One region of the Isoptericola sp. NPDC056134 genome, then DNA from elsewhere that is predicted to be linked to it. Evidence: riboswitches for the same ligand, from Rfam matches in the RefSeq annotation. Region 1 holds a riboswitch; the other holds the start of a gene.
What was found. Region 1 has a riboswitch for FMN ahead of ribD (bifunctional diaminohydroxyphosphoribosylaminopyrimidine deaminase/5-amino-6-(5-phosphoribosylamino)uracil reductase RibD). Riboswitches for the same ligand answer to the same signal wherever they lie in the genome.
Positions count from the first base shown of each region.

Region 2: it holds a riboswitch for FMN, as region 1 does, so the genes downstream of both, pnuC (nicotinamide riboside transporter PnuC) here and ribD (bifunctional diaminohydroxyphosphoribosylaminopyrimidine deaminase/5-amino-6-(5-phosphoribosylamino)uracil reductase RibD) in region 1, are expected to answer to the same signal.

Region 1 is NZ_JBHJVM010000004.1:240,414-243,997, forward strand. Features, by position in the region: gene der (ribosome biogenesis GTPase Der) at 1-408, shown strand, start outside; gene ACFCZN_RS06245 (hypothetical protein) at 471-1,511, shown strand; FMN riboswitch at 1,581-1,710, shown strand; gene ribD (bifunctional diaminohydroxyphosphoribosylaminopyrimidine deaminase/5-amino-6-(5-phosphoribosylamino)uracil reductase RibD) at 1,851-2,918, shown strand; gene ACFCZN_RS06255 (riboflavin synthase) at 2,922-3,536, shown strand; gene ACFCZN_RS06260 (bifunctional 3,4-dihydroxy-2-butanone-4-phosphate synthase/GTP cyclohydrolase II) at 3,533-3,584, shown strand, end outside.
Region 2 is NZ_JBHJVM010000016.1:51,861-55,444, reverse strand. Features, by position in the region: gene ACFCZN_RS15455 (acyl-CoA dehydrogenase family protein) at 1-810, shown strand, start outside; gene ACFCZN_RS15450 (histidine phosphatase family protein) at 785-1,378, opposite strand; gene pnuC (nicotinamide riboside transporter PnuC) at 1,484-2,203, opposite strand; FMN riboswitch at 2,329-2,472, opposite strand; gene ACFCZN_RS15440 (TetR family transcriptional regulator) at 2,580-3,389, opposite strand; gene ACFCZN_RS15435 (class I SAM-dependent methyltransferase) at 3,400-3,584, opposite strand, start outside.

The DNA of each region.
Region 1 (3,584 bases):
GACCGTCGCCCGTACCTCGAGCGCGAGATCGAGCGGGACCTGGTGCAGGTGCAGTGGGCGCCGCGCGTCAACGTCTCGGCCCGCACGGGCTGGCACACCGACAAGCTGACGCGCGCGCTCGAGACGTCGCTCGAGTCGTGGGACACCCGCATCCCGACCGGGCGCCTCAACGCGTTCCTCGGCGAGCTCGTGGCCGCCCACCCGCACCCGCTGCGCGGCGGCAAGCAGCCGCGCATCCTGTTCGGCACCCAGGCCTCGACGCGCCCGCCGCGGTTCGTCATCTTCGCCACCGGGTTCCTCGAGGCCGGGTACCGACGCTTCATCGAGCGCCGCCTGCGCGAGACCTTCGGGTTCGAGGGGTCGCCCATCGAGATCAGCGTCCGCGTGCGGGAGAAGCGGCGGCGCTGACGCGCCGGTGAGCCGCCGACGAGTCGCTGATGAGCCGCCGATGAGCCGCCGATGAGCCGCCGATGAGCCGGGCCCCGCTGGCCCGCCGTGGTCGCCTGCTGCGCCTGGGCGCGGCGCGCGACACGTCCGCGGTGCGCCACCTGGTGACGTTCCTGGTCGTGACGGTGGCGACGGTGCTCGTCACGCGGTTCCTGCTCGCGGCGTCCGGGTACCCGCAGGTGGGCGGCGGCGGGCTGCACGTGGCGCACGTCCTGTGGGGCGGGCTAGGCATGGCGCTCGCGGTGGTGGTGCTGCTGTCGTGGGTCGGGCCGGCGCCGCGGTCGCTCGGTGCGGTGCTGGGCGGCGTCGGCTTCGGGCTGTTCGTCGACGAGATCGGCAAGTTCGTCACCTCCGACAACGACTACTTCTACGAGCCGACGGCGGCGCTGATCTACGCGGTCGTCGTCGTGCTCGTGCTGCTCGTGGAGGCCCTGCACGGGCGACGGGCGCACCACCCCGCGGAGTATCTCGCGGTGGCGACCGACCGCGCCGTGGCCGGCGTGGCGGGCGGCTTCACGGACGGGGAGCGCGAGGAGGCGCGGGCGCTGGTGGAGCGGGGCCGCGGCGAGCCGGCGGCGGAGGAGGTCGCCGCGCTGGTGGAGGCCGTGCCGCGCGACGACGTGACCGTGCCGGACCCCGTCCGGGCGCTGGTCGTCCGGGTGTCCGCGTGGTTCGCCGAGGCGATGGAGCACCGGTGGGCCGCCGCGGTCGTGACGGTGGCGGTGCTCGCCACCAGTGCCGGGTCGGTCGTGGTGGCGCTGCGGGTGCTGCTCGGCGGGATCGCGGTGCCGTCCTGGGTCGGCGTCGGGATCCTCGTGGCCGTCGCCGCGACCGTGGCGTGCGTCGTGCGGGCGCTCGTCGTCGGCCCGCGGGACCACCGCGCGGGGGCGGTGTGGGTGCGGCGCGGGGTCCTCGTCAGCCTGCTGGTCACCCAGCTGCTCGCGTTCCGCGCGGTGCAGTGGGTGGCGGTGGCGGGCCTGGTGGTGGATCTCCTCGTGCTCGTCGCCCTCGGCGTCGCGCTGGGGCGGGACGACGAGCGGCGCACGGCGCGCGGTCGCGGGTGAGACGTGCGCCACTCGGGCTTGCCACGCGGGCGCGGGCCGTGGCACGGTCGGCGATGACGAGCGAATTGCTCGCGTGCTCTGGGGTCGGTGAAATTCCGAGCCGGCGGTGAAAGTCCGCGACCCGGTCACAGCCTGTGACCGGTTGACCAGGTGGAACTCCTGGACCGACGGTCAAAGTCCGGATGGGAAGCGCACGCGACGGCTCCCCGTCCGGTCCGACCCCCGGCCCCTCGGCCGGTGTCGTCCTTCGTGACGACCGTCCGCGACCGGTCGGTGCGAGCACGTCCGACCCCGCCTTCCTGCCCCGGGGTCCGCGACCGGACGACAGGGGCAGGACGGATGAGTGCCACCACGGCAGAGCGCGCCGCGATGCAGCGTGCGCTCGAGCTGGCCGCGCAGGGGCCGGCACGAGGACCCAACCCGCGCGTCGGGTGCGTGCTCCTCGACGCCGACGGTGCTCCGATCGCGGAGGGCTTCCACCGCGGCGCGGGCACGCCGCACGCCGAGGTCGAGGCGCTGCGCCGTGCGACCGAGTCCCGCGGCCCGGGCGCCGCGCGCGGGACCACCGCCGTCGTCACGCTCGAGCCCTGCAACCACCACGGCCGCACCGGTCCCTGCGCCGACGCGCTGCTGGCCGCGGGGGTCGCGCGGGTCGTGCACGGCCAGCACGACCCCAACCCCGCCGCGTCGGGCGGCGCCGCACGCCTGCGCGCCGCGGGCGTCGAGGTCGTCGGCGGCGTGCTGGCGGACGAGGCGCGCGCGCTCAACGCCGTCTGGACGCGCGCGCAGGAGCTCGGCCGTCCCGTCGTCACCTGGAAGGTCGCGAGCACGCTCGACGGGCGCTCCGCGGCCGCCGACGGCACCTCGCGCTGGATCACGGGACGGGCCGCGCGCCACGACGTGCACCGCCTGCGCGCCGGGGTGGACGCCGTCGTCGTCGGCACCGGCACCGCGCTCGCCGACGACCCCGACCTCACCGTGCGGCACGCCCCGCTGACGGGGCAGCAGCCGGACCGCGTCGTCGTCGGGCTGCGGGACCTGCCGCCGTCGTCGCGCCTCGCGCGGGCCGCGGCCGCGGGGGAGGCCGTGATGCACCTGCGCACCCACGACCCGCACGAGGTGCTGGACCTGCTCTGGTACCGCGAGCACCGGCACGTGCTGCTCGAGGGCGGGCCGGCGCTGGCCGCCGCCTTCTGGCGCGCCGGCCTGGTCGACGACGTCGTCGCGTACGTCGCGCCCGTGCTGCTCGGGGTCGGCGCGTCGGCCGTCGCCGACCTCGGCATCGGGACCATCGCCGACGCCGCGCGCCTCGACCTCCTCGACGTCGCCGTCCTGCCCCGGGACCCGGACGACGCCACCGACATCCCCACCGTGCGGCTCGCCCTGCGGCCGCGGAAGGAGCGCTGAGCCATGTTCACCGGAATCGTGGAGGAGCTCGGCACCGTCGTCGCGGTGCGCGAGCACGCCGACGGCGCCCGCCTCACCGTCGCCGCCGACACCGTGCTCGAGGGCGTCCGGCTCGGCGACTCGATCGCCGTCGACGGCTGCTGCCTGACCGTGGCGGAGACGGGGGTGCACGACGGCCGCGCCACCTGGACCGCCGACCTCATGGCCGAGACCCTGGCCCGTACGAGCCTCGGCGGGCGGCGAGCCGGCGACCCGGTCAACCTCGAGCGCGCGCTCGCGGCGGACGGACGGTTCGGCGGGCACGTCGTGCAGGGCCACGTCGACGGCGTCGGGACGGTGCTCGCCCGCACGCCGGGCACGCAGTGGGAGGTCGTCGACGTCGCGCTGCCCCCGGCGCTGGCGCGGTACGTGGTGGCGCAGGGCTCGATCGCCGTCGACGGCGTGAGCCTCACCGTCGTGGACGTCCGCGACGACGCGTTCACCGTGAGCCTCATCCCCGAGACCAGGGCCCGCACGACGCTCGGCTCCCGCGCCGTCGGAGAGCGGGTCAACCTCGAGGTCGACGTGCTGAGCAAGTACGTCGAGCGGCACCTCGCGGCGACGGTGGCGGCACGATGAGCGGCGCCGTCGAGCGCGTGGCGCGGGCGATCGACGACGTCGCGGCGG
Region 2 (3,584 bases), on a different contig from region 1:
ATCCTCGGCGCGTTCGCGCTCACCGAGCCCACGCACGGCTCGGACTCCGTCTCGCTCGAGACCACCGCCCGCAGGGAGACCCGCGACGGCGTCGAGGGATACGTCCTGGACGGCGAGAAGAAGTGGATCGGCTTCGGCTCGTGCGGCGACATCACCGTCGTCTGGGCCCGCCTCGTCGGCGACGACGGCGACAACCAGGTGCACGGCTTCATCGTCCCGCAGGACGCGCCCGGCTACACCGCCACCACGATCGAGGGCAAGGTCTCGCTGCGCGCCATCTGGCAGGCGCACATCGTGCTCGACGACGTCTTCGTCCCCGCGAGCGCGGTGCTGCCCGGCGCGACGTCGTTCAAGGCGACCGCCGCCGTCCTCTTCGCCACCCGCCTGGCCGTCGCCTGGTCCGCCGTGGGGCACGCCGTCGCCTGCTACGAGGCGGCCGCCGCGTACTCGACCCAGCGCATCCAGTTCGGCCGACCGCTGGCCAAGAACCAGATGGTGCAGGAGCGGCTCACCCGCATGCTCTCGCTCGTCACGCAGATGCAGCTGCTCGTCGCGCAGATCACGCGCCTGGCGGACGCCGGCACGCTCACCGGCGAGCAGGCCTCGCTCGCGAAGTACACGACGACGCGGCAGGCCCGCGAGGTCGCCTCCATCGCCCGCGACATGCTCGGCGGCAACGGCATCCTCCTCGGCAACCGCGTCGCGCGGCACTTCGCCGACCTCGAGGCCCTGCACACCTACGAGGGCACCGAGTCGATGCAGGCGCTCATCGTCGGTCGTGACATCACCGGGGTCTCGGCCTTCGCCTGAGCCCTGCAGCCTTCGCACGACGGGGACCCGCGCAGCCGCGCGGGTCCCCGTCGTCGTCCCCGGCCAGGTCCACGGTGACGACGTCGGGGAGGCGCAGCCCGAGCCAGAACGCCCCTGCCGATGGACCAGGGGCGACGTGGCCGGTCGCGACCAGCCATGCCGTGAGCACCATGCCGTGCGTCCCGACCACCAGGTCGCCGCGGCCGGCGTGGTCGCGCACGGCGTCGTCGAACCGGCGGGCCGCGTCCGCCGCGGACTCCCACCCGTCGCGCCGCGTGTCGGGCGCGCCCTCGACCCAGGCGCGCCGCGCCTCCCGGAACTCCGGGGAGACGGGCTCGGGCGGTCGCCGGATCTCCCCGAACCGCGGGTCCGTGGGGACGTCGGCGACGCCGAGCGCGAGGGAGAGCGTCTCCACCGCCTTGCGCTCGTCGCTCGCGACGGCACGTGCGCCCTCCGGGAGGCGGAGCCCGCGGGCCGCGACACGGCCGGCACGGGACAGCGGCCAGACGTGCGGAGGGACGTCATCGGTCACGTGCGGGGCTGCATGACGGACGACGGTGACGCGCACGGGGCCAGTCTGCCCGCGCCTCGCGGACCGACGACCTTGAGTCCAGGGATGGCCGACGGCAGCTCGAGCTGCCGCGCCGAGCCCGAACTGCCGCGGTGAGCGCCGTCAGGGCGCGACCGCGGGCGTCGTCGCCCCCGCCTGGGCCTGCTCACGCCGGTGCACGCGCCACCACACGAAGAACCCGGTCAGGGTGAAGACGCCGTAGAACACGTACATCAGCGCCGTGGCGTAGTAGCCGGCCGACCAGAGCAGGGGCACTCCCACGACGTCCACTGCCACCCAGACCAGCCAGAACTCGACCCAGCCCTTCGCCATGCCGTACGTGGCGACCAGCGAGCCCATGAAGATCCACGCGTCCGACCACACCGGCTCGTAGGAGCCGAGGGCGCGGAACAGCGGGGTGAGCAGCAGGGTGCCGCCGACCATCACGACGACGATGCCGACGCGCTCCCGCCAGGTCGCCCAGTGGGGGTGCACCGCGGCGCCGCCGTCGGCGGGGATCCTGCCGTCGGCGCGGACCTCCAGGGCGGCACGCTCGGTGCGCCGCCACTGCACCCAGCCGTAGATCGACACGATCAGGAACATCACCTGCCGGCCCGCCTGGCCGAGCATGTCGGCGCGGCTCGAGTCGCCGAACCACGAGCCCATGAAGACCGTGAACAGCACCAGGTTGCCGACGATGCCGACGGGCCACGCCCACACCTTGCGGCGCATGCCGCCGAGCGCGGAGGCGAGGCCGAACAGGTTGCCGACGATCTCGCGCCACGACATGTGCTGGTCGCCGATGGTCAGCGTGGCGTTGAAGAACGCGTCGATCGCGTCCATCGTTCACTCTCCCGGTCCGAGGTGCGGCGTCCGGGGTGAGGGGTCGGCGCTCGCCGCGTCGGGCCCGGTAGGGCCGTCGTCGGCGGCACGACACCCGGCGGCACCCACCCTGACGGGTGCGTGCCGCACGTGCTTCCTCCCATCCGGACTTTGACCGTCGGCCCTGGAATCTCACCAGGTCAGCCGGCCTCTCCCCGCGTCTGCGGGTGGAGGCCGGGTCGCGGGCTGTCACCGCCGGCTCGGAATTTCACCGACCCCGGAGCACGTACGTGCGTGTCTTTCCACCGCCGGAGGTCCCGGCGGCGTCCTGCACAACTCAGGATGCCACAGCGGCATTCCCGGCGGCAGCGTCGTGTCCGGCCGTCTCGACCGGCGGTCAGGCCAGCGCGTCGCGGACGGCGCGCGCGACGTCGTCCGGCCCCGCCCCGGGCTCCAGCACCGTGACCACGACGCGCTTCCCGTCGCCGCCCGTCGCGACCGTCCGGGCCTCGCCGGCGGAGGCGACGTCGGTGTCGACGGCAGGGGCGGACGACGGCGCAGAGTCGTCGTCGTGCGGGAACGGGGAGACGGCGGCGCGCCGCAGGTCGGCGAACGCCTCCTCCAGCTCCGGCCGCAGGTCGAGGTGGGGGTTGCGCAGCCAGCGCCGCAGGATCGCGTTGTGCACCGCGACGACGGACGCCGCGAACGCGATCGACATCGTCGTGGTGGACCGGTCGGGCGGCAGCGTGTCGCGCAGGTAGGCGGTGAACGCGCGCTCGTAGCGGTGCGTCGTGACCAGCTCGCGGTCGCGCAGCGCGGGCACCTGCTGCAGCAGCTGGTGCCGGGCGATCGACGTCTCGCGCTGGCCCACGTGGTGGTCGAAGACGAGCCGCGCCGCGCGGCAGACCTCGAGGTACGGGTCGGTGGTCGGGTCCCACGCCCGCTCGGGCGCGCGGCCCGACTCCTCGCTGGCCCGCGCCTCGGGCCGGGTCTCCGCGAGCATGACGACGACCTCCTCCAGGAGCAGCTCGTGGTCCGCGAAGACCACGTCCTCCTTGGAGCGGAAGCGGCGGAAGAACGTCGCACGGCTGACGCGGGCGGCGTCGGCGATCTCCTCGACGGTGGTCTGCTCGTAGCCCTGCCGGGAGAAGAGGTCGATCGCGGCGTCGACGGCCTGGGCGTGGGTGTGCGTCCGGACGGCGGTCATGCCTGGGAGATTACTCCGGCACCGCCGGTCGTCCTTCCGGCGTCCGCTCGTCCGTGGACCCCAGCTGCAGCCGGTAGAACCGGAAGAAGCCGAAGTCGTCGACCGGCAGCACCTCGACGCCGGAGTAGCCCGCCGCACGCGCGTAGCGCCGCAGCGTGGCCGGGCGCATCACGGTGCCCGTGCCGGCCGACGGGC